DNA from 3 places in the Pseudomonas sp. 05L36 genome. Region 3 is predicted to be linked to each of the others. Evidence: predicted binding sites of a transcription regulator. Region 3 holds the regulator's gene; each other region holds the start of a gene.
What was found. The regulator sigma-54, encoded in region 3, starts transcription at its own class of promoters, with help from an activator protein. The targets are predictions, from matches to a motif close to ANTGGCATNNANNTTGCTNT.
Positions count from the first base shown of each region.

Region 1 (9,877 bases), on a different contig from region 3:
GCGCGTAGGCCTCCATCAGGCCGAGGATCGGGTCGCCAGGTACTCGACCGATGGCGTCGAAATGCATTATTTGCGGCCCTCGGCGTCCTTCGCCACTTCGTCAGTGCGCGCGGCCATGATGAAGTCGTTGCGGTGCAGACCCTTGATCGAGTGGCTCCACCAGGTCACGGTGACTTTGCCCCACTCGGTCAGCAGGCCCGGGTGATGGCCTTCGGCCTCGGAGATTTCACCGACGGCGTTGGTGAACGCCAGGGCGTGCTTGAAGTTCTTGAACAGGAAGACCTTTTCCAGCTGCATGATGCTGTCACGTACTTCGATGTTCCAGTCCGGGATCTGCTTGATCAGGATCGGCAGTTCTTCGTCGCTGACTTGTGGGGCGTCGGCGCGGCAGGCTTCGCAATGGGCTTGAGTTAATGCGGTCATGATGTGTTCCTGAAATCGAATGTTGGGAAATCGGCCCTCAGTGCTACCACGCTAATCCAAAGCGATGGTTTCTGACAGGCTCACTTGATTCTAAAAGCGGCGGATCACGCGGCTTTTGGTTTTGGCGGAAATTTCGGTGTGTGCAGACCCATCTGCATCGCTTGCTTGACCATGCCCATGATGTCTTCGTGAGCGAGGTCGAACAGACGCTTGAGATTTGGCAACGCGAAGTACAGTGGCTGCAAGATATCGATGCGGTAGGGCGTGCGCATGCATTCCAGCGGATCGAACGCCTGATGCTCAGGCTCGTCCGACAGGCAATACACGGTCTCTTTCGGAGAAGACAGAATGCCGCCGCCGTAGATGCGTTGGCCTTGCGGAGTGTCGACCAGGCCGAATTCGATGGTCATCCAGTACAGGCGCGCCAGGTACACACGTTCCTCCTTGGACGCCTTGAGGCCGAGTTTGCCGTAGGTGTGGGTGAATTCGGCGAACCACGGGTTGGTCAGCAGCGGGCAGTGACCGAAGATCTCGTGGAAAATGTCCGGCTCTTGCAGGTAGTCCAGTTCTTCGCGGGTACGAATGAAGGTCGCCACCGGAAACTGCTTGCTGGCCAGCAATTCGAAAAAGGTCTGGAAGGGAATCAGTGCGGGAACCCGGGCAACTTGCCAGCCGGTGGTTTCACCGAGGACCTTGTTGATTTCGCCGAGTTGAGGAATGCGGTCGTGGGGCAGACCGAGTTTTTCGATACCGTCCAGGTACTCCTGGCACGCACGCCCTTCGATCACTTTCAGTTGGCGAGTGATCAGCGTGTTCCACACCGCGTGTTCTTCGGCGGGGTAGTCGATAAAACCTTGCGCATCGGGCTCGCGAGCCACGTATTGCGTCTGCTTCATGCTGCTCTCCTGCTAGGGGATTTCGTTCTTGTTATGTACTGCTATGGACCTAGAAATACCCCAAGGATTGCACTGTTGCAGCAAGTGTCCGGCGTCATGCGTAGGAAAATTCCCCGATAATCGTAAAGTTTTCGTTACGTATTGGTCGTGATCGCGCAGTTATTGAGATTTCACGGTTTGAAAAATGCTTTGCCTGTCACATAATCTTGACGACTATCTGAGCGCCCACGCAGAAAAATCCCTGCCATTGGCCTCGTCCTTCACTGTTTGGGCCTTTATATGCGTATCAAAGTCCACTGCCAGAACCGCATCGGCATCCTGCGCGACATTCTCAATCTGCTGGTGGAGTACGGGATCAACGTGGCCCGCGGTGAGGTGGGTGGTGAGCATGGCAACGCCATCTACCTGCATTGCCCGAACCTGATCAACATTCAGTTCCAGGCCTTGCGTCCGAAGTTCGAAGCGATTGCCGGGGTGTTTGGCGTCAAGCGTGTAGGGCTGATGCCCAGCGAGCGTCGGCACATGGAGCTCAACGCTCTGCTCGGTGCGCTGGAGTTTCCGGTGCTGTCGATCGACATGGGCGGTTCCATCGTCGCGGCCAACCGGGCAGCGGCGCAGTTGCTCGGGGTGCGGGTCGACGAAGTGCCGGGGATTCCCCTGTCGCGCTACGCCGAGGATTTCGATTTGCCGGAACTGGTGCGCGCCAACAAGTCGCGGATCAACGGGCTGCGGGTCAAGGTCAAGGGTGACGTGTTCCTGGCCGACATCGCGCCGCTGCAATCGGAGCATGACGACAGCGAAGCCATGGCCGGTGCGGTGCTGACATTGCACCGCGCCGATCGGGTGGGCGAGCGCATCTACAACGTGCGCAAGCAGGAATTGCGTGGCTTCGACAGCATCTTCCAAAGCTCGAAAGTCATGGCTGCCGTAGTGCGCGAAGCGCGGCGCATGGCGCCACTCGATGCACCGCTATTGATAGAAGGCGAAACCGGCACCGGCAAAGAATTGTTGGCGCGGGCCTGCCATCTGGCCAGTCCTCGTGGGCAGTCGCCATTGATGGCGCTCAACTGCGCCGGCCTGCCCGAGTCCATGGCCGAGACGGAATTGTTCGGTTACGGCCCCGGTGCCTTCGAAGGGGCGCGGGCAGAAGGCAAGCTCGGGCTGCTGGAGCTGACGGCGGGCGGTACGCTGTTTCTCGATGGCGTCGGGGAAATGAGCCCGCGCTTGCAGGTGAAGTTGCTGCGCTTCCTGCAGGACGGTTGCTTCCGTCGTGTAGGCAGTGATGAAGAGGTCTACCTTGACGTGCGAGTGATCTGCGCGACCCAGGTCGACCTGTCCGAATTGTGCGCTCGCGGTGAGTTCCGCCAGGACCTCTATCACCGCTTGAATGTCTTGTCGCTGCACATCCCGCCGCTGCGCGAATGCCTCGACGGCTTGACGCCGCTGGTGGAGCACTTCCTCGATCAGGCCAGCCGGCAGATTGGTTGCCCGCTGCCCAAACTCGCCCCGGCGGCCATGGAGCGTCTCAGTCACTACCATTGGCCGGGTAACGTGCGGCAACTGGAGAACGTGCTGTTCCAGGCGGTTTCCCTGTGCGACGGCGGGACGGTCAAGGCCGAGCACATTCGTTTGCCGGACTATGGTGTGCGTCAGCCCCTTGGCGATTTTTCGCTGGAGGGTGGGTTGGACGAGATCGTCGGGCGTTTCGAGAAGGCGGTGCTGGAGCGGCTGTATTCCGAGCATCCGAGCAGCCGGCAGCTGGGCAAGCGGTTGGGGGTTTCGCATACCACCATTGCCAACAAGTTGCGTGAATATGAGGTGGGCAAGACTGAGTCATAGCTGAGGCCTGCTGCGTTTGTGCTGGCCTCATCGCGAGCAAGCTCGCTCCCACAGTGGTTCATCGGCGGACACACAATCTGTGATCACCAGTGACCCAGTGGGAGCGAGCTTGCTCGCGATGGCGGTTGTGGCCGTTGCCCACGGTCACACCTTGCCACCCACTGGCATGACACCGCCGGTTTTTCGTCTCTGATACAAATCACAAATCCCCTCTGAATCCCCAAAGTCCCCTGTTTGCCGGGCCTGGCGCCGCCAAAAACAAGTTGGTCTGCAAATTGCTTATGGCTCAGCAGTACAGCAGTGGGCGGCAAACGTCCGGCAGGCAGAGGAAAGAGTGTGGACAAGTACCTTTATGTGGCAATGACCGGCGCCAGCCAGAATGCACTGGCGCAAAAGGCGCATGCCAACAACCTCGCGAACATCTCCACCAACGGCTTCCAGAAAGACCTGGAGCAAGCTCGTTCAATGCCGGTGTTCGGTGACAGCTTTCCGGCGCGTGCGTTTGCCATGTCCGAACGCCCGGCCACCGATTTCTCCCCTGGCTCACTGGTGGAAACCGGCCGCGACCTCGACGTTGCCGTGCAAGGCAACGGCTGGATTGCCGTACAGAATCCCGATGGCGGTGAAAGCTATGTGCGCACCGGCAGCCTGAACGTTGACGCCCTGGGCGTGCTGCGCGCCGGCAACGGCATGCCGGTCATGGGCAATGGCGGGCCGATTGCGGTGCCGCCGGAGCAGCAGATCGAAGTCGGCGAGGACGGCACCATCAGCATCCGTGCGATGGGCGAAGGTCCCCGGGTGATGGCTGAAGTCGACCGCATCAAGCTGGTCAACCCGGACCTCAAGAACATGACCAAGGGCCTGGATGGTTCGATCCACACCAAGGACGGCGCGCCTGCGCAGGCCGATGCCGGCGTCAAGCTGGTGTCCGGGTTCCTCGAGTCGAGCAACGTCAATGCCGTGGAAGAGATGACCTCGGTTCTGGCTTTGTCCAAGCAGTTCGAGCTGCACATCAAGATGATGAACACCGCCAAAGACGATGACCAGGCCATGGCTCGGGTCTTGCAGATCAGCTAATTACCAGAACGTCGCGCCGTAAAACAGGCGCACGAGGAGAATCGAATGCTTCCGGCTCTATGGGTTGCCAAGACAGGCCTGTCCGCCCAGGACACCAACCTGACCACCATTTCCAACAACCTGGCCAACGTGTCGACCACGGGTTTCAAACGTGACCGCGCCGAGTTCCAGGACCTGCTCTACCAGATCAAGCGCCAGCCAGGCGCCCAGTCGACCCAGGACAGCGAACTGCCTTCGGGTCTGCAACTGGGTACCGGTGTGCGCATCGTCGGCACCCAGAAAAACTTCACCGCCGGCAGCCTGCAAACCACCGAGCAGCCACTGGACATGGCCATCGACGGTCGCGGTTTCTTCCAGATCCTGCAACCGGACGGCACCACGTCCTACACCCGTGACGGTACCTTCCACCTGGACTCCAACGGCCAGATCGTCAACGCCAGCGGCTTTGCCCTGGAGCCGGCGATTGTCATTCCGAACGACGCGCAGACCTTCACGGTCGGTCGCGACGGCACCGTGTCCATCACCATTGCCGGCAACCCGGCTGCCCAGGTGATCGGCAACCTGCAAACCGCCGACTTCATCAACCCGGCCGGCCTGCAGGCAGTAGGCAACAACCTGTTCCTGGAAACCGCCGCCAGTGGCGCGCCGCAAGTCGGCACTCCGGGCCTGAACGGTTTCGGCACCACGCTGCAGAACACCCTGGAAACGTCCAACGTCAGCACCGTTGAGGAGATGGTCAACATGATCACCACCCAGCGCGCCTACGAGATGAACTCCAAGGTGATCTCCACCGCCGACCAGATGCTCTCGTTCGTAACGCAGAATCTGTAATCAAGTCTATGTGCGGCCATGAGGCTGCCTGCAACACCGTGAGGTAGGGTCATGAATCGCTATGTATCTGTTCTGGCACTGAGTGGGATCACCGCGCTCGCAGGTTGCGTGCCTGCGACGCCCAAGCCCAATGACCCTTACTACGCGCCGGTGTTGCCGCGTACGCCATTACCGGCGGCGGCGAACAACGGCTCGATCTATCAGGCCGGTTTCGAACAGAACCTCTACAGTGACCGCAAGGCGTTCCGGATCGGTGACATCATCACCATCACCCTGAACGAAAGGACCCAGGCCAGCAAAAACGCCAACTCGCAAATTGGCAAGAACAGTAAGGCCAGCATCGGCCTGACCTCGCTGTTCGGCTCCACGCCCAACACCAACAATCCGTTTGGCAGTGGTGACCTGAGTCTGGACGCCAGCTATGAAGGCGACCGCGCGACCAAGGGCGACAGCAAGGCAGCCCAGGGCAACACCCTGACCGGCTCGATCACCGTGACCGTCGCCGACGTGTTGCCCAACGGCATCATCGCGGTACGCGGCGAGAAGTGGATGACCCTCAACACCGGCGATGAACTGGTGCGGATTGCCGGCCTTGTTCGCGCCGATGACATCTCTACCGACAACACCGTGTCGTCGACCCGTGTCGCCGATGCGCGCATCACCTACTCGGGCACCGGTTCGTTCGCCGATGCGAGTCAGCCAGGCTGGTTCGACCGTTTCTTCCTCAGTCCGCTGTTCCCTTTCTAGGTGGTCCGTTTGAATCTTAAACACCTCATGGTGGCCGCCTTGATGCTGTCCGCCGCGTTCAACGCGCACGCCGAGCGCCTGAAGGACATCGCCAGCATTTCCGGCGTGCGTTCCAACCAGTTGATCGGTTACGGCCTGGTGGTCGGGCTTAACGGCACCGGTGACCAGACGACGCAAACCCCGTTCACCCTGCAGACCTTCAACAACATGCTCTCGCAGTTCGGCATCAAGGTGCCGCCGGGTTCGGGCAACGTGCAGTTGAAGAACGTCGCGGCGGTGTCGATCAGTGCCGATTTGCCGGCGTTCGCCAAGCCGGGGCAGCAGGTCGACATCACCGTTTCGTCCATCGGTAACTCCAAGAGCTTGCGCGGCGGCACCTTGCTGCTGACACCGCTCAAGGGTATCGACGGCAATGTCTATGCGGTGGCTCAGGGCAACCTGGTAGTCGGTGGTTTCGATGCGGAAGGTCGCGACGGCTCGAAGATCACCGTCAACGTTCCGTCGGCCGGTCGCATCCCCGGTGGTGCCTCGGTGGAGCGTGCGGTGCCGAGCGGTTTCAACCAGGGCAACAGCCTGACGCTGAACCTCAACCGTTCCGACTTCACCACCGCCAAGCGCATCGTCGACAAGATCAACGACATGCTCGGCCCTGGCGTGGCCCAGGCCATCGACGGCGGTTCGATTCGCGTCACCGCGCCGCTCGATCCAAGTCAGCGTGTCGACTACCTGTCGATCCTGGAAAACCTTGAAGTCGATCCGGGCCAGGCGGTCGCGAAAGTCATCATCAACTCCCGTACCGGCACCATCGTGATCGGCCAGAACGTCAAGGTTTCCCCGGCCGCCGTGACCCACGGCAGTCTGACCGTGACCATCACCGAAGACCCGATCGTCAGCCAGCCCGGCCCTCTGTCCAATGGCACGACAGCAGTTGTGCCGCGTTCGAAGGTCAACGCCCAGCAGGAAGCCAAGCCGATGTTCAAGTTCGGCCCAGGCACCACCCTCGACGAGATCGTGCGGGCGGTGAACCAGGTCGGCGCGGCACCGGGAGACTTGATGGCCATCCTCGAAGCGCTGAAGCAGGCCGGCGCCCTGCAAGCCGACCTGATCGTGATCTGAGGACGGCCATCGTGGATATGCGCAAGAGCGGTCTGGTCAGCAGCAGCGATTCGGGCTCCTATTCGGACCTCAATCGTCTGAATCAGCTCAAGGTCGGCGACAAGAACAGCGACGGCAACATGCGCAAGGTGGCGCAGGAGTTCGAATCGCTGTTCCTCGGGGAAATGCTCAAGTCGATGCGCTCGGCCACCGAAGCATTGGGTCAGGACAATCCGATGAACACCCCGGCGGCCAAGCAGTACCAGGAAATGTACGACCAGCAGCTGGCCGTTTCCATGTCCCGCGAGGGCGGTGGTATCGGCCTGGCGGACGTGCTGATGCGCCAGATGTCGAAGAACAAACCCATGGCGCCGGGCGAGGCCGCCGCCGCGTCGGCTGCCAGGCAAGAAGCGGCGAAAGCGGCTGCACAAACGCCGCTGGCGGCTGGCACGGTTGCGCTCAACGGGCCGTTGTCGCGGGTCAACGGCCAGCGTCCGTTGTGGGCCTCGCGCTCGGTCCATGCCCAGCAAGAGGCGGGCGAGGGCGCTCATCGCAATGACATGGTGCTGATCAATCAGCGGCGCCTGGCATTGCCGCCGAAGCTGGCTGATCGTCTGTTGGCCGGGCTGGTGCCTTCGGCGACGACCGCCACTGCAACAGCCAACGCAACCCAATTGCCGCAGCGCACGACCACCACCGGTACCGGTCCGTTGTACAACGGCGACTGGCTGGCGAATGCGCAGCAGGCTTCCACTGGAGGCATGCAGATTTACGGTCGCGCCATGGCGCAGATTCCTCTGGCGCCACCGAAGAAGGCTTTCAGCTCCGCCGACGATTTCGTCAACACCATGTTGCCGATGGCCAAGGACGCGGCGGCCCGGATCGGTGTCGATCCACGTTACCTGGTGGCCCAGGCGGCCCTGGAAACGGGTTGGGGCAAGTCGGTCATGCGCCAGCAGGACGGCAGCAGCAGCCACAACCTGTTCGGCATCAAGGCCGGCAACAGCTGGCAGGGCAATTCGGCGCGGGCGATCACCAGCGAATTCCGCAACGGGCAGATGGTCAAGGAGACGGCCGAGTTCCGCTCCTACGATTCCTACAAGGACAGTTTCCATGACCTTGTGACTTTGCTGCAGACCAATAATCGCTATCAAGATGTCGTGAAGTCGGCCGATAACCCAGAACAGTTTGTACGCGAGTTGCAGAAGGCCGGTTACGCAACCGACCCGGACTACGCAAGCAAGATTTCGCAGATAGCCAAGCAGATGACGAGTTACCAGAACTACGCTGCGGCGGGCGTTTCCACCACGCCTTTATAGGCACAAGGTATAAGGTCTGAACCATGAGTTTGCTCAATATCGGGATGTCGGGGCTGAGTGCTGGCCATAACTCGTTGGTGACGACCGGCAACAACATTGCCAACGTCGACACCGCCGGGTACTCGCGCCAGCAATCTGTGCAGAGCACCAAAGGCTCGATTCAGTACGGCAACGTGTTCATCGGTACCGGCACAACGCTGGCCGATGTGCGTCGCGTGTATAACTCGTATCTCGATTCGCAGCTGCGTACCGCTACCTCGCTCGACAGCGAAGCTACGTCGTACAACGCACAGGCCACGCCGCTGGACGCCACGCTTTCCGATTCCAACACCGGGCTGACCGGTGTGCTGCAAAAATTCTTCACCTCGATGCAAGGCGTTTCGACCTCGGCCACCGACGACACGTCCCGCCAGTCGGTGCTGACCGGTGCCCAGGCCTTGTCCGCCCGCTTCAATTCGATTGCCAAGCAGTTGAACGACCAGAACACCAACCTGAACGGCAGCCTGGGCGACATGGCGGACCAGGTGAACAAGCTGTCCACCACGATTGCCACGCTTAACCAGAAGATTTCCGAGCTCTCCACCGGCACCAACCAGCCAAACGACCTGCTGGACTCGCGCAACGAAGCCGTGCGCCAACTGTCCGAGCTGGTCGGTACCCAGGTGGTCGAGCGCGGCAACAGCTACGACGTCTACATCGGCAGCGGCCAGCCACTGGTGGTCGGCAACACCACCAATACACTGCAAACCGTGCCAGGCAAGGACGATCCATCGCGCATGGCGCTACAGCTCAACCGTGGCTCCAGCACCATCGACGTCACCTCGGTGGTCAGCGGCGGTGAAATCGGCGGCCTGTTGACGTATCGCAAGGAAGTCCTCGACCCTTCGCTCAATGAGCTGGGGCGCGTGGCACTGGTGGTGGCCGACCAGATCAACAGCCAGCAGGCGCAAGGCATCGACAAGAACGGTGATTTCGGCGCGGCGATCTTCAACAACATCAACAGTGCCGCACTGGTCAGCCAGCGCAGCATTGCGGCGGCGGGCAACAGTGCCGGCTCCGGCAACCTGGATGTCACCATCAAGGATACCGGCAAGCTGACCACCAGCGACTATCAGGTGGCGTTCACCAGCGCCACCAACTACACCGTCAAGCGCTCGGACGGCACCGACATGGGCGCGTTCAGCACCACGACGACCCCGGCTCCGGTAATCGACGGTTTCAGCCTGAACCTGAACGGCGGTGCGCTGAGCGCCGGCGATTCGTTCAAGGTGACGCCGACCCGTGGCGCGGCGGCCGGTATCCAGACCGTGCTCACCGACCCGAAAAAAATCGCTGCCGCAGCCCCTTTGACCGGCGTGACCACTGCCAACAACACCGGCACCTACACCCAGCCGACGCTGACCAGCACCCTCGACATCTACAACCCGGCGGCCCAGGCGGAAATGCAGACCGCGCTCAAGAACTCGACGCCGGTCAAACTGGTGTTCGGCGCGGCCAGCGGCGGTAGCCAGAGCTACAACATGGTCGATGCCAAGGGCAATTCGATCGGCACCGGCACCATCGTTCCCGGCCAGAGCAACACCCTGAACCTGAAAGTGGGCATGCTCGATGCCAGCGGTGCTCCGGTCATGGACACCAGCGTCACGCCAG
Region 1 covers NZ_JBFTOU010000026.1:1,293-11,169, forward strand. Annotated here, with positions in the region: gene AC1DKH_RS23810 (amino acid aminotransferase) at 1-67, opposite strand, end outside; gene AC1DKH_RS23815 (4a-hydroxytetrahydrobiopterin dehydratase) at 67-423, opposite strand; gene phhA (phenylalanine 4-monooxygenase) at 528-1,319, opposite strand; gene AC1DKH_RS23825 (sigma-54-dependent phenylalanine hydroxylase transcriptional regulator PhhR) at 1,599-3,158, shown strand; gene AC1DKH_RS23830 (flagellar basal body rod protein FlgF) at 3,495-4,235, shown strand; gene flgG (flagellar basal-body rod protein FlgG) at 4,281-5,066, shown strand; gene flgH (flagellar basal body L-ring protein FlgH) at 5,118-5,813, shown strand; gene AC1DKH_RS23845 (flagellar basal body P-ring protein FlgI) at 5,841-6,929, shown strand; gene flgJ (flagellar assembly peptidoglycan hydrolase FlgJ) at 6,941-8,227, shown strand; gene flgK (flagellar hook-associated protein FlgK) at 8,251-9,877, shown strand, end outside.
Region 1: the regulator sigma-54 is predicted to act here: its motif matches at 3,421-3,440, upstream of AC1DKH_RS23830 (flagellar basal body rod protein FlgF).

Region 2 (9,877 bases), on a different contig from region 3:
TCGAAGCTGTACCAGGCATCATCCAGCCAGGCTTCGGCCCAGGCGTGGCTGGCCAGGTGTTCGCTGTTTTCGCTGTACAGATAGCCCGACACATAACGCGCAGGAATGCCCAGGCTGCGGGTACAGGCGAGAAACGCGTGGGTGTGGTCCTGACACACACCGGAGCGTCCGGCAAAGGCCTGGGCCGCGCTGGTGTCCACTTCCGTGGAGCCCGGCGTGTAGGTCATATGCTGGTTAAGGCCATGCATCAGATCGATCAGCGCCGTGCGATCGCGGCGTTGCCTGCATTCCTTCTCGGCGAACGCACGCAGGGCGGCATCGGCTTCGGTCAAACGGGTGAAGCGCAGAAACGGCAGCGCCGACTGGCTCTCGTGTTCGGCCTCACGCCATTCGTCGATATCGACCTGGCCACGGGCGCCGATGATGATCGCCTCGTGCGGTTCGTCCAAGGTCAGCACATGCAGGATGTTGCCGAACGGATCGAGTTGCGCCCGCACCGGACGCGGCAGGTCGAGCTGCCAGCTGAGCACGTGCTGACGCTCGCTGTCGTGGGGAGTCAGGCGCAGATACTGGATGCTCGCCCGCACCTTGTCTTCGTAGTGGTAGGTGGTCTCGTGGCTAATGGAAAGTCTCATGCGGCCTCCAGATAAGAACTGTGAATCGCGTTACCCAACTGGCGCACCAGCGGGATGAACTCGGTCAGCCAGGCGTGCAGGCCTTCGTCAAGAATTTCGGTGATGCCGGTGTAGCGCAGGCGTGCGTCCATTTCTGCCGCCAGGCGTTGTGCTGGACGACCATTGGCCCCCGGTAATTGCGCGAGGATCAGGTCGATTTCTTCGGTGCAGGCGCGCAGGGATCGCGGCACATCGGCCCGCAACAACAGCAATTCCGCCACATGCCGGGCACCGGGGGCATCGCGGTAGATTTCCGTGTAGGCCTCGAACGACGACAACGCCCGCAACAACGCGCTCCATTGGTAATAGGCGTGAGCGGTGCCATCGCTGACCGCTTCGGCTTGGTCGCCGGCCATTTCGTAGCGGGCATCGAGCAGGCGCAAGGTGTTGTCCGCCCGCTCGATAAAGGTCCCCAGACGAATAAAGCGAAACGCATCGTTACGCATGATGGTGCCGTAGGACGCGCCCCGGAACAGGTGGGAACGTTCCTTGATCCACTCGCAGAAACGGCTCATGCCGTAGCGACTGAGGCCCTGTTCGGCGATGCCGCGAATTTCCAGCCACGTGGCGTTGATGTTTTCCCACATGTCGGCGGTGATGCGCCCACGCACCGCATGGGCGCTGGCCCGTGCGGCACCGAGGCAGCTGTAGATGCTCGCCGGGTTGGCCGCATCCAGGGCGAAGAAATGCAGCAGCCGTTCGGCATGCAATTCACCATGGCGCTCCAGGTAATCGTCCAGGGTGCCGGTGATCAACAGTGGCATGGCCAGTTCGTGCAAACCGTCGCCACGACCGTCTTGCGGCATCAGCGACAGCGAATAGCTGATGTCGAGCATCCGGGCGAGGTTTTCCGCCCGCTCCAGGTAACGCGACATCCAATACAAATCCGAGGCAGTTCTACTTAACATGACAGGCTTCCTTTAATCCTCGACCACCCAGGTGTCCTTGGTTCCGCCGCCCTGGGAGGAATTGACCACCAGGGAGCCTTCGCGCAGGGCGACGCGGGTCAAGCCGCCGGGCACGACCCGGGTTTCACGACCCGACAGGACAAACGGCCGCAAGTCGATGTGGCGTGGAGCGATGCCGTTTTCGACAAAGGTCGGACAGGTCGACAGCGACAGCGTCGGTTGCGCGATATACGCATGGGGCTTGGCGATGATCCGCGCGCGGAAGGCTTCGATTTCCGCCGCCGTCGCCGCCGGCCCCACCAGCATTCCGTAGCCGCCGGAGCCCTGGGTTTCCTTGACCACCAGTTCTGGAAGATTGGCCAGCACGTGGGAAAGCTCGGACGGATTGCGGCACTGCCAGGTCGGCACGTTCTTCAGGATCGGTTCTTCGTCCAGATAGAAACGGATCATGTCGGTAACGAACGGATACACCGACTTGTCGTCCGCCACCCCCGTGCCGATGGCATTGGCCAGCACCACGTTGCCGGAACGGTAGGACGACAACAGCCCCGGCACGCCAAGCATCGATTCCGGGTTGAAGGCCAGGGGATCGAGGAAGGCGTCGTCAAGGCGACGATAAATCACGTCAACCGCTTTCGGCCCGTCGGTGGTGCGCATGTAGACCTTGTCGTCACGCACGAACAGGTCAGCGCCCTCCACCAGTTCCACGCCCATTTCCCGCGCCAGGAACGCATGTTCGAAGAACGCACTGTTGAAGCGCCCCGGCGTCAGCACCACCACGCTCGGGTTATCGATCGGGCTTGAGCTTTTCAGTGTGTCGAGCAGCAGGTTCGGGTAATGGTCGATAGGAGCGATGCGTTGCGCCGCGAACAGCTCGGGGAACAGGCGCATCATCATCTTGCGGTCTTCGAGCATGTAGCTGACGCCGCTCGGTGTGCGCAGATTGTCTTCGAGCACGTAGTAGGTGCTATCGCCGTCACGCACCAGGTCGACGCCGGAGATGTGCGAGTAGATATCGCGGTGCAGATCCAGGCCCTGCATCGCCAACTGGTACTGCTCGTTGGCCAGCACCTGCTCGGCCGGAATGATGCCCGCCTTGATGATGCGCTGTTCGTGGTAGAGGTCGGCGAGGAACATGTTCAACGCCTTGACCCGCTGGATGCAGCCGCGCTCGACGACGCGCCACTCGCTGGCGGGGATGCTGCGGGGAATGGTGTCGAAGGGAATCAGGCGCTCTGTCCCTTGCTCATCACCGTAGAGCGTGAAAGTAATCCCGGCGCGATGAAACAGCAGATCGGCCTCGCGTCGCCGTTGTGCCAGAAGCTCGTCAGGCGTCTCGGCCAGCCAACGGGCAAACTCCCGATAATGCGGGCGGACCTGGCCGCCGGCATCGTACATCTCATCAAAATAGTTGCGGATCATGCCGTACTCCTTGTCACTCGGACGTCCAGACCTTCGCAAGGCCCGTGCCATCGGCATAAACGCTTAGATTTCAATCGGTTGGATAATCAAGACGCACGCGCCGCACCAATCCTGTGCGACAAATGCCCCAACCTGATTGCCCCCGCTTCATTGCAAGGCGCTGTGATCGCCTATCACCAGCATAGTCTGTAGGAGCCAGCTTGCTGGCGAAGGGGCCCCTGAGTCATGCGTCGCTCTTCGGGGACGCCTTCGCTGGCAAGTCGGATCGCCGCACCGCAGCTCCTACGGGGTCGTGTTCAATGTCCTGTCGGCGAAAACGAAAACGGCCAACCCGAAGGTCAGCCGTCATTGCTGGTTGTCACTGTTCATAAGGTTATGCGAGTCGCCCTCGTACCTCCTGTTTCACACCCCAGCCTTCGATGATGCCGCCCAACGGCTCGACCACTGCTTCGAAACCCTGTTCGAAATCGCCGATATCGTCGTAGGTGGCATACATGACTTTGCACAACTCCAGCGCCCAGGCGCCATCGTCGCGCACACTGACTTGCGCATCCAGGGCTTCACCACGGTGGAAATGACCTGCCGCCCTGCGTGCCCGCTCCTCGTCCGGGAAAATGGCGTAGAACTCGATGGGATGAAACCGCGAAAAGTCAAAACCGCCTTCTTTCATGCGGCGCAACACGCTGCTGCTGATGTCTTCTTGATAGGCTGTGCTCATGAAACGTCCTCCTCAAAACGATGGATAGACTTTCCGTACTCCCTCACCCGCAACCGAACAGCGCGAGCGACGGCAACCGATGTGCCGGCGGGAAACAAGCATGGAGCTGACAAGACCAGACCTTAGCGATTCATTCGCTGATCTCGCTTGCAGAGTAGCCTCAAGATAGAGCCTCTGCCAAGGCCTGGATGTGAATGCGACAGGTGCCGTTCAGATTGGAGTAATGCCGAGGATTTGAATGCTGTTCTGGGTCTTGAGGTTCTTGACGCTGGCGTCAGCGGTTCGCCCTTCCAGATCGTTCAGATCCAGTTCGGCGGCAATAGGAAGGAGCCGGGCCTTGATGAGTTTGGCAGCGCGTTCGTTATCCGGGCACTCGTCGCACTCAAAGACTTCGTCGACAGTTTCACCGTGATCATCCACGAAAGTGATTTTCCACTTTTGCATTGGTGCCTCCTCGATAAAACCCATGGATGGGCTTACCTCTATCTCGACCTTGTTAGCTGGCTAATTGTTCCGGTGGATCTGCACCCATCGCAGATCTCTGTAGGAGCGAGCCTGCTCGCGAAAAACTTGAGAACGCCGCGTTAAATCAGACATCCCGCGTCATCGTTCACGTCCATCGCGAGCAGGCTCGCTCCTACAGGTCTGTGTTTCAACCCATCAGTCGTTGCTTGGCTTGTTCACTGCCTGCAACACGTATTGCGGCAAGGCGAACGCACCGATGTGGATTTCTGGATTGTAGTAGCGGGTGATGATGCCGCTGCCCGTGAAACGCTGTTGCAGGGTTTCGCGGGACAACTTGCGATAAGCGGTATTGGTCGCGCCCCAGGCAAAGGTCATCGAGCCACCGATGTAGGTCGGCACGGCGGCCTGGTAGAAGTGCCAGTCCGGGAACAGGCTGCGCAGGCGACCGGCGGTGGTCTTCACTTCTTCGATCTGCATGAACGGCGTGCCGTTCTGCGTCACCAGGATGCCGCCTTCGTTAAGGCAGCGGTGGCAGGCCTGGTAGAAGTTTTCCGAGAACAGCACTTCCCCCGGTCCGATCGGGTCGGTGGAGTCGGAAATGATCACGTCGAATTTTTCAGTGGTGGTGGCGACGAAACGCATGCCGTCGTCGATCACCAGGTTCAGGCGTGGATCTTCGAATGCACCGTTGGAGTGGTTCGGCAGGAATTCCTTGCACATGTCGACCACGGTGCCGTCGATCTCGACCATGGTGATGTGCTCGACACTGCGGTGCTTGGCCACTTCACGCAACATGCCGCCGTCGCCGCCGCCGATGATCAGCACACGCTTGGCGGTGCCATGGGCGAGGATCGGCACGTGAGTCAGCATTTCGTGATAGATGAACTCGTCGGCTTCGGTGGTCTGGATCACGCCGTCCAGCGCCATCACCCGGCCCATGCGCGGGTTCTCGAAGATCACCAGGTGCTGGTGCTCGGTGCGCACTTCGTGCAGCAGTTTTTCCATGCGAAAACGCTGGCCGTAGCCTTCGTAAAGGGTTTCCAGGTAGTCGCTGGTCGGGGTGTTGCTCATGGGAAGTGCTCCGATGAATGCGGGTGGCAACGGACGGTTACCCGCCCATGATGGTCATTCGAGCGTCTCGATTGACCGGGAAAGGCGCGCATTCTACGTCGCGGAACATGACAGGTCGAACCTTCGTCATCGAAGTACCCACAGGTTCAGTGTCGCCTGTTTAGAATTTGACGTTGCCCCGCGGTCCGGCGATGGCCCAGATGATCAGTCCCAGCACTGGCAATAGCGCAATCAGCAGCACCCAGAGGATTTTCATCCCGGTCTCGGCGCTACTTTTGAAGACGTTGATGATGGCCCAGATGTCCAGGGCAAAAATGATCAAGGCAACCAGGCTGTTGAACGTGGAACCCATGGTGACGCTCCTGAAGAGTGATTTGCCCTCTCAGGATAGACGGTCGCCGCGAGGGTTCCTTTTTATTGACAGTGTTTGGCTATCAGACGTGGATCGCCACTTTCAAGGCTTCCAGGGATGGCGCGGCCACGATGCCGACTTCGGCGCACAATTCCAGCACGCGTGGCAGGTCATTGCCGTAGACCAGCACCACCTGCAATTCGTCATCGAGCAACTGGCTGAAGTTCATCAGCGTGTAGCCACCGTTTTCCTTGTTCATGCTGCTCATCTGCACCTGGATGCGGTTGAGCGCGGTCAGGGCTTCGGTCTTCGCCAGTTGCTTGGGCTTGAGATTGAACTCCACGCCCGGGCCGAACGAGGCGACGATTTGCGCGAACAGATCCATGTAGGTGTCCGCCTGGAACAGCACCGTTTCCGGCAGGCTGCCGACCACCACCCACTCACCCAACGGGATCGGGAAGCTGTCGTCGTAGTTGATGTCCGGATTGGCGGTCAGGAAAGCATCCTGATCGGCGTAGGCCTGGGCCGCTTCGTCCGCGACCTTGAGGATTTCGTCTTCGCCCATGCACCCGGAGCTGATTTTGCTGATGAGTTCGACGAGTGCGGCTTTCATGGGGCGGATCCTGTAGCGAGGGGAATGTTGAGGGCGCGAAGGATAGCGCAAGCCAAAAAAGATCGCAGCCTTCGGCAGCTCCTACAGGTGTACGCCACTCAATGTAGGAGCTGCCGAAGGCTGCGATCTTTTAAAGCAATCAGCCAATCAGCTACTCAAGCTGAGCAACCGTATCGGTAGCGCCCATGGTTTTAGCCGCTTCCAGCGCGGTGATGCCATTGGCGTCCTTGGCTTTCGGGTCGGCGCCCTCGCCGATCAGGTAATCGACCACTTCAACGCGGTTGAACATCGCCGCCATCATCAGCGCCGTGCGGCCATCGAAGGACGAGCCTTCAACCTGCGCGCCACCCTCGACCAATGCCTTGATCACCGCCAGGTCGCCCTTGAAGGCGGCGCCGGCAATCGGGCTCTGGCCGTTGTCGTTGCGGATCTCCGGGTCGGCCTTGTGCTCCAGCAGGACTTTTACCGTGTCCACGTGGCCGTGGTACGCGGCCAGCATCAGCAAGGTATCGCCCTTGTGGTTACGCAGGTTCGGCGGCAAACCCTTGGTCAGCAGCGCGGCCATCATTGCCGCATCGCCCTCCCGTGCCTTGTTGAATACCTGTTCGGTGAATTCGGCGGCTTCTTCGGGGGTCATCTGGCGGCTTTTGTCTGACATTGGGCACTCCCTTTTCTGTCATTCGTAAAAGCCGACAGTTTCCCGAGCGGCCCCGGCACTGTCACTTGTTTTTTCTCATGGGCCGCCATAGCCAGATTCAATAGCGGTACTTTCCGCCGTGAATGTCGGACAACAACTGCTCGGTGACCTGCACGTAAGTCTGGGTCCCCGGCAGCCAGGCATAGATCGGGTCATCTCCGGTTTTACCCGGGTCGAAGGCCTCGTCCTTGAGTCGGGTCTTCTGATATTTGAACGTTCCGGTGGTTTCCATTTTCACTTTCACCCGCAGGAACAACGGCACCGCATAGGCCGGCATTTGCTCACGGGCGAAGGCCAGCAGTTCGCTGAAGTCCAGGGTTGCCAGGGATTCGGCAGGCGTGATCGCCGCCATCCCGGCGCGGCCATTGGTGTTGCGGATTTCCACGCCATAGGCCACGGCTTCGGAAATATGCGGGTGTTGCAGGAGTATGTTTTCAACCTCCGTGGTCGAGACGTTTTCGCCCTTCCAGCGGTAGGTATCGCCCAGGCGGTCGACAAACTGCGCATGACCGAAACCGATGTTGCGCAACAGGTCGCCGGTGTTGAAGTAGCGGTCACCCCTCTCGAACACATCCTGGAACACGACCTTGGCGGTTTTCTGCGGATCGGTGTAGCCGTCCAACGGTGCCTTGTCGTCGATTTTCGCCAGCAACAACCCCTGCTCGCCCTTGGCGACCTTGCGCATCAAGCCATTGGCCTGACGAATCGGCGCGCCGCTGTCGTGGTCGTACGCGACCAGCTCCCAGGACATCAGGGAAAAACCGATGGTGTTGTCGAAATTGAGAATGTTGGTGAAACCGATATTGCCATCGCTGGCGGCGTACAGCTCACAGATGTGATTGACCGCAAAGCGGGTCTTGAACTCGCTCCAGGCGCCGGGACGCAGACCGTTGCCGATCATTTTCTTCACCTCGTGCCGGCTGTCGTCGGCGCTGGGCGGTTGATCGACCAGGTAGCGGCACAGTTCGCCGACATAACCGATGGTGGTCGCCCGGTACTTGCGCGCATCGTTCCAGAACTGACTGGCGCTGAATTTGCGGCGGATGGCGAACCCGCTGGCACCACTGACGGCCGCCCCCCAGCACACGCAAAGGCCCGTGGCGTGGTACAGCGGCAAGGTGCAATAGACGACATCGTCGGGGCGCATGTCCAGGGCGATCATGCCGAAGCTCGCAGAGTTGCGCATCCAGCGTCCGTGCTTGAACACGCCAGCCTTGGGCAGCCCCGTGGTGCCCGATGTGTAGATATAAAAGCAAGGATCGTCGAAGAAAATCTGCCGGCTGCTGGCCGGGTTGTCGCTGGCATCGTCGAGACTGGCGGTCATCAGGTTGATGAAACCTTCAGGCGCGATACCCGGTTGGCGAGAGGTGTCCTGATCGGCGACGAACCAGGTTCGGTCAGCCTTGATCGACACCCGATCACGCACCGTCAGGTACGCCGGGACCAACTCTTCACCGACAACGATCGCCACCGGCGCCACCAGATTCACACTGTGCACCAGGGTGTCGCGGGTCTGCGAGGTATTGAGCAGCGCACTGATCGCGCCGACCTTGGCCACCGCGAGAATCGTCACCAGCAGTTCCGGACGGTTCTCGATAAAGACCGCCACCACATCACCCTTGCCGATGCCTTGGCCGATCAGGTGATGGGCGATGCGATTGGCCCATTGGTTGACCTCGGAGTAACTGAGCGTTACGTCGCCTTGCAACAGCGCCGGGCCATCCGGGTTGCGCAACGCAGCTTGCTCGACACTCCAGCCCAAACCACACGCCTGGGTCGGGTCCTTGACGTTGGCGGCCTTCATGCCCTTCACCACCCGGGGGATGGCCTTGGCGATGGAAGGCAACTTGCGGAGCATCATGCCCCAGGTAATCGTGTCGTTCGACGTACGGCTCATGATTGCTCCCGTTCGATCTTTTTTTATTGTCGGGTGGCTATGACTGAGCCCGAAAATACGTCAACGGTTCTTGAGCTGTACACGCGGTTTTTGAAATGTTTTGTATCTGCGATCTTGATCTACGATCTTGATCTGCGATAGCGCTGCGCGAAGATGATCCCGTGCGCGCCAATTGGTTCCATCGAGTCGCCGACGTACCTGCAAAATGCAGGATGCACGATGGCCATTCATGCAGATTGCACGAAAGCAAAAATCACCAAAAACAATAAGCTATTGATTTTATTAACACTTAACCACTGAAAATACTGGCACAAAGGCTGCAACAGTCTCCCCATGCTTACCATTCAAGTCATCACGGAGCTGAACGACATGAGCCTTATCCAGGAAAAATTTTCGTCCTTGTTCTCCAACTTCGCAGTCACTACCCAGGACCGCCCTGATGGCGGGATTCTGCTGACCTTGCGCAGCGCCGACGGCAGAGAATTCATGCGCTCGATCTCCTACCAGCAATTGCACAATGGCGATCAACTGTCCTGGGTCATCAGCGCGATTCGCCGTGACCTCGCTGAACAGGCCAGCGAATTGCCGCAGATTTCCATGCTGCAGAGCCAGCAACGGTTTGCCCTGCCGACCTATCACTCGCTGTAAAAAACATTGTGGAAAAACACTGTAGGAGCGAGCCTGCTCGCTCCTACAAGTTGTGTAGTGCTTAGAAGGCGGCAGGATCGATCCGCGCAAAGCTGTCCACGGTGACATGCCCTGCCAGTTCACCGCCCTCACGGGCCAACCCGCAAGTGGCCATCCCCGCCGCACGCGCCGCCTCGAGTTCTTCGACGATGTCCGACAAAAACAGAATCTGTGCCGCCTCGACCTCAATCGCCTGCGTAATGTTGGCGTAGGACTGCGCCTCGCGCTTGGGCCCTGAAGTGGTGTCGAAGTAACCACTGAACAACGGTGTCAAATCCCCCGCCTCCGAGCAGCCGAAGATCAACCGCTGGGCCTGGATCGAACCGGACGAATAAACAAAAAGTTGATAACCGTCCTGATGCCAGTGCTTGAG
Region 2 covers NZ_JBFTOU010000009.1:156,493-166,369, forward strand. Annotated here, with positions in the region: gene AC1DKH_RS12735 (transglutaminase family protein) at 1-635, opposite strand, end outside; gene AC1DKH_RS12740 (alpha-E domain-containing protein) at 632-1,582, opposite strand; gene AC1DKH_RS12745 (circularly permuted type 2 ATP-grasp protein) at 1,595-3,004, opposite strand; gene AC1DKH_RS12750 (ribonuclease E inhibitor RraB) at 3,378-3,722, opposite strand; gene AC1DKH_RS12755 (hypothetical protein) at 3,933-4,166, opposite strand; gene speE (polyamine aminopropyltransferase) at 4,383-5,258, opposite strand; gene AC1DKH_RS12765 (PLD nuclease N-terminal domain-containing protein) at 5,419-5,610, opposite strand; gene AC1DKH_RS12770 (hypothetical protein) at 5,693-6,223, opposite strand; gene AC1DKH_RS12775 (ankyrin repeat domain-containing protein) at 6,375-6,881, opposite strand; gene AC1DKH_RS12780 (long-chain-acyl-CoA synthetase) at 6,979-8,817, opposite strand; gene AC1DKH_RS12785 (DUF3509 domain-containing protein) at 9,187-9,465, shown strand; gene mtnC (acireductone synthase) at 9,527-9,877, opposite strand, start outside.
Region 2: the regulator sigma-54 is predicted to act here: its motif matches at 3,037-3,056, upstream of AC1DKH_RS12745 (circularly permuted type 2 ATP-grasp protein).

Region 3 (9,877 bases):
CCACAAGCGTGGCGCGATGATGTACTTGAGCGGGTCAACCCCGATCATTTCCAGGCTGGACAACTGCTCGGTGGACTTCATGTTGCCGATTTCGGCGGTCAACGCCGAACCTGCGCGCCCGGCGAACAGCAAGGCAGTCACCACCGGCCCCAGTTCACGCAGCAGCGTCAGGGCAACCATCTGCCCGACAGCCTGCTCCGAACCATAGCTGGAAAGAATGTTGAAGCCCTGCAGCGCCAGCACCATGCCGATGAACACCCCGGAGACCACAATGATCACCAGGGACATCACGCCCACCGAATGCAGCTGCTTGACCAGCAGCCCGAAGGCGCCACCGATACCGCCCCGGCCGAGCAAGGCATGGAACAGGAACAAGCTCGAACGCCCGAACACCGCCAGCGCATCGATGCCGGCCTGGCCGAAGCGGCGAACGCGTTCTATCAATGAAATTCTGCGCATCAGCGCTTCCCCAGAAGATCTGCGCGGTAATCCGTCGCTGGAAAGTGGTACGGGACCGGGCCGTCGGGTTCGCCGGTCATGAACTGACGAATGCGCGGTTCATCCGAGTTCATCAACTCGTCCGGCGTCCCCTCCCCCAGCACCTGACCATCGCCCACCACATAAATGTAATCGGCAATGCTCGCGGTCTCGGCCAGGTCATGGGACACCACGATGCTGGTGATGCCCAGCGCATCGTTGAGCAAACGAATCAGGCGCACCAGAACGCCCATTGCGATGGGGTCCTGGCCGACAAAGGGCTCGTCGTACATGAGGATCTGCGGGTCGAGCGCAATCGCCCGGGCCAGCGCAACACGGCGTTTCATGCCGCCGGAAAGCTCGTCGGGCATCAGGTCGATGGCACCGCGCAAGCCCACAGCCTGCAGCTTGAGCAGGACGATGTCGCGGATCATTTCATCCGGCAGTTGCGTATGGACCCGCAACGGAAAGGCGACGTTCTCGAAGACATCGAGGTCGGTGAACAGTGCGCCGCTCTGAAACAGCACGCCCATATGCTTGCGCGCATCGAACAGGTCGCTGCGCGACAGTTTTGGCAGATTCTGACCGTTGACCCAGACTTCGCCCCTGGTAGGCCGCAACTGGGCACCCATCAGACGCAAAAGCGTGGTCTTGCCACACCCGGAAGGCCCCATGATGCCGGTGACCTTGCCGCGCGGGATACGGATATCGACATTATTGAAAATGCTGCGCGCACCGCGCTTGAAGGACAGTCCCTTCAGCTCGACCGCGTAGGCGTTATCGGCACTCATCTAAACTCCTTGCGATGCAGCCTCTCACTCGGACGCCTGGCTTCCTGACGAAAGCACATACCTCCCGGGCAGGCCGAACTGGCGGCGAACTATATCACTGCAAAGGCTGCGCGCCCAAGGCCAAAGCCGGGGCAAGTTCAACTGCATGACGGGTTGAAAGCGCCATTTAGAAGGTTTCCCGCAACAGGTAATGACAATGCGCGACGAACTTGCGTGAGGGATTCGATCATTACCGTTATAATCGCCGACTTTTCATCAGGCTATACGATTTCTGACATGAGCCAATCCAGCGACCTGATTCAATCAGCACAACGCACCATCCGCCTCGAGGTAGAAGCCGTGCAAGGCCTGCTGCCCCATATCGATGCTGATTTCGTACGCGCTTGCGAGATGATTCTGGCCAGCAAGGGCCGCGTGGTCGTGGTCGGCATGGGCAAGTCGGGGCACATCGGCAACAAGATTGCCGCGACCCTGGCCAGCACCGGCACCACGGCATTTTTTGTGCACCCGGCAGAAGCCAGCCACGGCGACATGGGCATGATTACCCGCGACGACATCATTCTGGCGCTCTCGAATTCCGGCTCCACCAATGAAATCGTGACCCTGCTGCCGCTGATCAAGCGCCTGGGCATTCAATTGATCAGCATGACCGGCAATCCTGACTCCGCGCTGGCCAAGGCCGCCGAGGTCAACCTGAATGTTCACGTCGAGCACGAAGCCTGCCCGCTGAACCTGGCACCAACCTCGTCGACCACCGCCGCCCTGGTCATGGGCGACGCCCTGGCAGTCGCGCTGCTGGAAGCCCGTGGCTTTACCGCCGAAGACTTCGCCTTTTCCCATCCCGGTGGTGCCCTGGGCCGACGCCTGCTGCTGAAAGTGGAAAATGTCATGCACGCAGGCCAGGAACTGCCGCAGGTCCAGCGCGGCACCCTGCTCAAGGATGCCCTGATGGAAATGACCCGCAAGGGCCTGGGCATGACCGTCATTCTGGAAGCCGACGGCAAACTGGCCGGAATCTTCACCGACGGCGATTTGCGCCGCACACTGGACCGCAGTATCGACATCCACAACGCCATCATCGACCAGGTCATGACGGCCCATGGCAAGACCGCGCGCGCCGAGATGCTCGCTGCCGAAGCGCTGAAAATCATGGAAGACCATAAAATCAACGCATTGGTCGTGGTCGACAGCGAAGACCGCCCGGTCGGCGCCCTGAACATGCACGACTTGCTGCGTGCAGGAGTAATGTAATGAGTGCGGACCTGCTGCAACGCGGTAAACAGATCAAACTGGCGGTGTTCGATGTCGATGGCGTGCTGACCGACGGGCGCCTGTACTTCCTCGAAGACGGCAGCGAATTCAAGACGTTCAACACACTCGACGGCCAGGGCATCAAGATGCTGATGGCCGCCGGCGTGCAGACCGCCATCATCAGTGGCCGCAAGACTCCGGTGGTCGAGCGACGAGCCAAAAACCTCGGCATCCCGCATCTCTATCAGGGTCGTGAGGATAAACTGGTGGTACTCGACGAACTGCTGGCCCAACTCAACCTGAGCTATGAACAGGTGGCCTACCTCGGCGATGACCTGCCGGACCTGCCGGTGATTCGCCGCGTCGGCCTGGGCATGGCGGTGGCCAATGCCGCCAGCTTCGTGCGTGAACACGCTCACGGCATCACCCTCGCCCGTGGTGGTGAAGGTGCCGCTCGCGAATTCTGCGAACTGATCCTGCGCGCCCAGGACCGCCTCGATGCGGCCAATGCGGCGTACCTGTGAGCCCACTATGCTGAGCAAAAAGTTTCGCAACACCCTGATGTACAGTTGCATCGCGGCGATATTCGCCGCGGCTGGCTACTGGAACATCAGCCCGGAACGCTTCCTCGACAAGCCGGTAACGCCGGTCGATGAAAGCGCGATCGACTATTACGCCATCAACGCCCACAGCGTGCAGTACCTGCCGGACGGCAAGCTGCAATATGATCTGGTGTCCGACAAGGTCGAGCACCTGAAAGCGACCGAGGTGACATTGCTGACCAACCCCGACCTGAATGTGTTCCGCGGCACTGAATTTCCGTGGCACGTCCAGAGCCTGCACGGCGAGGTCAACCCTGATGGCACACAGGTCGAACTGATCGATGACGTGCGCATCACGCGCTTCGACGAGAAAAACCGTAAAACCCTGATCACCAGCACCCGCATGACCGTGTTCCCGCAGCAGCAATATGCGCAGACAGAGCAAGACGTTAGAATCGACGGCGCTGGCGGTGTATCGACTGGCAAGGGAATGAAGGCGTATTTGAAAGAAAGCAGGATACACCTGCTATCGAACGTAAGAGGACAGTATGAGGCTCGTTAAAACCCTCCCGATTTTGCTCAGTCTGGGCGCAGCACTGGGAAGCGTGAGCGCCTGGGCTCTGCCGGAAGATCAACAGCAGCCTATCCGCATTCAGGCCGACGATGCCCAACTGGACGACAAGCAAGGTATTGCCATCTATACCGGTGACGTGATCATTACCCAAGGTACGATGAAGGTTACCGGCAACAAGGTGACCATGACCCGCACCCCGAATGGCGACATCGACGTGGTTACCTCGGTGGGCAACCTGGCCTACTTCGAGCAACTGCAAACGGCGGGCGACACCAAACCCGTCCAGGGCTGGGGTGTGACCATCCAGTACCACGCAACGCAAAATCGCGTTGTGCTGATCGACAAGGCCAAAGTCATCGACAAGGACAACAACACCACCCAAGGTGAGAAAATCGTCTACGACACCGAGAAGAAGCTGGCCAGCGCCGGTCGCGCCACCGGCAGCAAGGTGACCGAGTCGCGTCCGCGTATCGACATGGTGATCCAGCCGAAGAAGAAAACCGACGAGAAAAAGGCCCAGTAATGGCAACTCTGAAAGCTCAGCATCTGGCCAAGAGCTACAAGAGCCGCCAGGTCGTGCGCGACGTCAGCCTGTCCATCGACAGCGGTCAGATCGTCGGCCTGCTTGGCCCGAACGGCGCCGGCAAGACCACCTGCTTCTACATGATCGTCGGTCTGGTGCAGGCCGACCAGGGCCGCGTCCTGATCGATGACCTGGACATCAGCCACCAGCCGATGCACGGCCGCGCAAAGGCTGGTATCGGCTACCTGCCGCAAGAAGCATCGATCTTCCGCAAACTGTCGGTGGCCGACAACATCATGGCCATCCTCGAGACCCGCAAGGAACTCGACAAGGCCGGTCGGCGCAAGGAACTGGAAAGCCTGCTGCAGGAATTCCACATCAGCCACATCCGCGACAACCTCGGCATGAGCCTGTCTGGTGGTGAGCGCCGTCGCGTGGAAATCGCCCGAGCCCTGGCCACCAACCCGAAATTCATCCTCCTCGACGAACCCTTCGCCGGCGTGGACCCGATTTCGGTCGGGGACATCAAGCAGATCATTCACCACCTCAAGGCCAAAGGCATTGGCGTGCTGATCACCGACCACAACGTTCGTGAAACCCTGGATATCTGCGAAACCGCCTACATCGTCAACGACGGCCAACTGATCGCCGAAGGCGACGCTGAAACCATCCTGGCCAACGACCTGGTGAAGGAAGTGTACCTGGGCCACGAATTCCGCCTGTAAGACACCGAGGTGCGAGACTGGTCGACGAGCGCTTGTCTCGATAAAAAACAACTCTTTTTTATTGTTACAGTGCTCTAGGCAAACACGACAGTTTCAGGCATATAATTTGCTTATGTTTGGCGCCCCGGCGCCCTGTAGTGGATGGCGCGTGTGCGCCGGCGAATAAGGTGTTAAGCCCCTGCCATGAAACCATCGCTAGTCTTGAGAATGGGCCAGCAGCTGACGATGACACCGCAGCTGCAACAGGCTATCCGCCTGCTCCAATTGTCGACCCTGGACCTGCAACAGGAAATCCAGGAGGCCCTGGAGTCCAATCCGATGCTCGAACGCCAGGAAGAAGGCGACGACTTCGATAACACCGACCCCTTGGCCGACAACGCCGAACAGAAGCCCAACACCGACATCCAGGAACCCTCCTACCAGGAAACCGCCCCGACGGTTGATAACCTCGATGAGGGTGACTGGAACGAGCGCATCCCCAACGAACTCCCCGTCGACACCGCGTGGGAAGACGTTTACCAGACCAGCGCCAGCAGCCTGCCCAGCAATGACGACGACGAGTGGGACTTCACCACCCGTACCTCGGCCGGCGAAAGCTTGCAAAGCCACTTGCTGTGGCAACTGAACCTGGCCCCGATGTCCGACACCGATCGCCTGATCGCCGTGACCCTGATCGACTGCATCAACAATCAGGGCTACCTGGACGAAACCCTCGAGGAAATCCTCGACGCCTTCGATCCGGAACTGGACATCGAACTGGACGAAATCGAAGCGGTCCTGCATCGCATCCAGCAATTCGAGCCCGCCGGCATCGGCGCCCGCAACCTGGGCGAATGCCTGCTGCTGCAATTGCGCCAGCTACCCGCCAAGACCCCTTGGCTGGCTGAGGCCAAGCGCCTGGTCACCGATTACATCGACTTGCTTGGCAGCCGCGACTATAGCCAACTGATGCGCCGCATGAAGCTCAAGGAAGATGAACTACGCCAGGTCATCGAGCTGGTCCAGAGCCTCAACCCGCGCCCGGGTTCGCAGATCGAGTCCACCGAAGCCGAGTATGTCGTTCCTGACGTTATCGTGCGCAAGGACAACGAGCGCTGGCTGGTGGAGCTGAATCAGGAGTCGGTGCCACGGCTGCGGGTCAACGCCCAGTACGCCGGTTTCGTGCGCCGCGCCGACACCAGCGCCGACAACACGTTCATGCGCAATCAGTTGCAGGAGGCCCGCTGGTTCATCAAGAGCCTGCAAAGCCGCAATGAAACCCTTATGAAGGTTGCCACCCAGATCGTCGAGCATCAGCGTGGTTTCCTCGAATATGGCGACGAAGCCATGAAGCCGTTGGTCCTGCATGACATCGCCGAAGCGGTCGGCATGCATGAGTCGACGATTTCACGGGTGACCACCCAGAAGTTCATGCACACCCCCCGGGGCATTTATGAACTGAAGTACTTTTTCTCCAGTCACGTCAGCACCTCCGAAGGCGGCGAATGCTCGTCCACGGCGATCCGCGCGATCATCAAAAAACTGGTTGCCGCGGAAAATCAGAAAAAGCCATTGAGTGACAGCAAGATCGCTGGTTTACTGGAGGCACAAGGCATTCAGGTGGCTCGCCGCACCGTCGCCAAGTACCGCGAATCCCTCGGGATCGCGCCTTCGAGCGAACGCAAGCGGTTGATGTAGAGCCACGCCACAGCGTTCCAGTGGCAGGCATTTCTGCCTGCCGCTTTATGCACTGGCAACGAAGGAGAAGCTGTATGCAAGTCAACATCAGTGGACACCAACTGGAAGTGACCGAACCTCTTCGCACCTACATCGGCGAAAAACTCGAACGATTGGAGCGACATTTCGACAAGATCACTAATGTGCAGGTCACGATGACCGTCGAAAAACTGAAGCAGAAAATCGAAGCCACGCTGCATATTCCCGGGAATGAAGTGGTCGCCAACGCGGAACATACCGATATGTACGCCGCGATCGACGCACTCACCGACAAGCTGGATAAACAACTCAAAAAGCATAAGGAAAAGACCCAGAGCCTCCTCCAGGGTGCAACCGGTCGTTAACACTCCCAACCCATGATCCGACTTGAAAGTATCCTGACCCCCGGCCGTTCCCTGGTGAACGTGCCGGGCGGCAGTAAAAAGAAAGCCCTCGAGCAAATTGCCAATCTGATCGCCCGCGAAGTGCCGGCCCTGGAGATGCAAGATGTCTTCGAGGCACTGATTGCCCGTGAAAAACTCGGCTCCACCGGTTTTGGCAACGGCATCGCTATTCCACACTGCCGTCTCAAGGGCTGTGTTTCACCCATCAGTGCATTGATGCACCTGGACGCCCCTATCGACTTCGACGCCATCGACGGCGCGCCGGTTGACTTGCTGTTCGTATTGCTGGTCCCGGAAGCCGCCACCGATGCGCACCTTGAGCTGCTGCGACAAATCGCCAGCATGCTCGACCGCAAGGAAGTTCGCGAAAAACTGCGTAATGCTGCAAGCAACGAAGCCCTGTATCAGGTTGTCCTGGACGAGCAAAACGGTCAGTAATCATGCGCTTGATCATCGTCAGTGGCCGTTCCGGCTCAGGTAAAAGTACCGCCCTCGACGTTCTTGAGGACAACGGCTACTACTGCATCGACAACCTGCCTGCCGGTCTGCTGCCGGAACTGGCCGAACGAGCCTTGATTCATACCGAGCTGCTACAGCCGCTGGTCGCCGTTTCCATTGATGCGCGCAACCTGCCCAGCCACCTGTCACGCTTCCCCGATCTGCTCGAAGAAGTCCGCAACCGCCACATCCAGTGCGATGTGCTGTACCTGGATGCCGACGAAGAAACCTTGCTCAAGCGCTTCTCGGAAACCCGCCGTCGTCACCCCCTGACCAACGCCAACCGCTCGCTGGCCGAAGCCATCAGCGTCGAGAGCGACCTGCTCGGGCCGATTGCCGACCTCGCCGATCTCAAGATCAACACCACCAGCCTGAACCTGTACCAGCTGCGCGACGCCATCAAACTGCGTCTGTTGAATCAGCCCGAGCCGGGCACTGCGTTCCTGGTGGAATCCTTCGGGTTCAAGCGTGGCATGCCGGTGGACGCCGACCTGGTGTTCGATGTGCGTTGCCTGCCCAACCCTTACTGGAAACCGGAATTGCGCGAGCAGTCCGGGCTCGATCAACCGGTTGCCGAATACCTGGCGGCACAGCCGGATGTCGAAGAGATGTTCCAGGACATTTCCACATACCTGCTAAAGTGGCTGCCTCGTTTTGCCGCCAGCAACCGCGCCTATGTCACCATTGCCATTGGCTGCACTGGCGGACATCACCGCTCCGTCTACCTGACCGAGCGTCTGGGGCAGGCGCTGCAAAAAACCCTGAAGAACGTCCAGGTTCGCCACCGCGACCTCAGCTAAAGGATTCACATCGCGATGCCTGCTCTGGAAATCGAAATCATCAACAAGCTGGGCCTGCATGCCCGTGCTTCTGCAAAATTCGTCGGGGTCGCCGGCCAGTTCAAGGACTGCACGATCAGGGTAGGACGCACACCTGAATCCACAGTAGATGGTAAAAGCATCATGGCCATGATGATGCTCGCTGCCGGTAAGGGCACCAAAATCCATCTGAGCACGGAAGGCGAGCAGGAAAAGGAAGCGATGGACGCGCTGGTAGCCTTGATCAATAACTACTTCGACGAAGGCGAATAAACATCAAAAGAAAGGCGCGCCACCCATTGGGTGGCGCGCCTTTTTTATGCAACGGTCTGAGCTTAGCTGCCCGCCACCGTCATCCGCTCGATCAACACCGAACCAGTGCGAATGTTGCTGCGCAGTTCCAGGTCGTTACCCACGGCAACGATCTGTTTGAACATATCGCGCATGTTGCCGGCGATGGTCACTTCCTGGACCGCGAACTGGATTTCGCCGTTCTCGACCCAGTAACCCGCTGCGCCCCGGGAATAATCGCCGGTGACCATGTTCAGCCCCTGGCCCATCAACTCGGTGACCAACAGTCCGCGTCCCATGCGCCGCAGCAAGGCCGCCTGGTCTTCATCACCATGGGTGACGAACAGGTTGTGCACGCCGCCGGCGTTGGCCGTACTTGGCATGCCGAGCTTGCGGCCGGAGTAGGTACCGAGGATGTACGACACCAACTCGCCTTTTTCGACGAACGGTTTGGCGTAGGTTGCCAGGCCATCGCCATCGAACGCCGCGCTGCCCAAGGCTCGCATCAAGTGCGGACGTTCGTCGATGGTCAGCCACTCCGGAAACAGCTTCTGGCCGAGAGTGCCCTCAAGGAACGAAGACTTGCGATACAGGCTGCCGCCGGAAATCGCCGACAGGAAACTGCCAAACAGGCCCCCGGCCAACTCTGCGGAAAACAGCACCGGCACCTCACAAGTCGGCACCGGACGCGCTCCCAGACGGCTCGCCGCCCGTTGCGCGGCACGCTGGCCGATGCTGACCGGATCGGCCAGCAGATTGCCCTGGCGGTTCACGTCGTACCAGTAATCGCGCTGCATCTGGCCGTCCGCTTCGGCGATCATCACGCAGCTCAAGCTGTGACGAGTCGATGCGTAACCACCGATAAACCCGTGGCTGTTGCCATAAACGCGGCAACCCTGATGGGTACTGAGAGTGGTGCCGTCAGCGTTCTTGATCCGGCTGTCGGCAGCAAACGCCGCGGCTTCACAGGCCAAGGCCTGTTCGATGGCTTGTTCCGGAGTGATGTCCCATTGGTGGAACAGGTCGAAATCCTGAATATCCCGCGCCATCAGCGCGGCATCCGCCAGGCCCGAGGCTTCGTCTTCCGAAGTGTGTTTGGCGATGGCCAGTGCCGCGGCGACGGTTTCGCGAATCGCTTCCGGACCACTGGCCGATGTGCTGGCCGAGCCTTTGCGCTGACCGACGTACAAGGTGATGCCAAAACCCTGATCGCGGTTGAATTCTACCGTTTCGACTTCACGCTGACGCACCGTGGTCGACAAGCCCTGCTCCAGTGACACCGCCACTT
Region 3 covers NZ_JBFTOU010000006.1:148,763-158,639, forward strand. Annotated here, with positions in the region: gene mlaE (lipid asymmetry maintenance ABC transporter permease subunit MlaE) at 1-459, opposite strand, end outside; gene AC1DKH_RS09125 (ATP-binding cassette domain-containing protein) at 459-1,268, opposite strand; gene AC1DKH_RS09130 (KpsF/GutQ family sugar-phosphate isomerase) at 1,545-2,519, shown strand; gene AC1DKH_RS09135 (KdsC family phosphatase) at 2,519-3,043, shown strand; gene lptC (LPS export ABC transporter periplasmic protein LptC) at 3,051-3,623, shown strand; gene lptA (lipopolysaccharide transport periplasmic protein LptA) at 3,610-4,158, shown strand; gene lptB (LPS export ABC transporter ATP-binding protein) at 4,158-4,883, shown strand; gene AC1DKH_RS09155 (RNA polymerase factor sigma-54) at 5,067-6,560, shown strand; gene hpf (ribosome hibernation-promoting factor, HPF/YfiA family) at 6,635-6,943, shown strand; gene ptsN (PTS IIA-like nitrogen regulatory protein PtsN) at 6,956-7,420, shown strand; gene rapZ (RNase adapter RapZ) at 7,423-8,280, shown strand; gene AC1DKH_RS09175 (HPr family phosphocarrier protein) at 8,296-8,571, shown strand; gene pmbA (metalloprotease PmbA) at 8,634-9,877, opposite strand, start outside.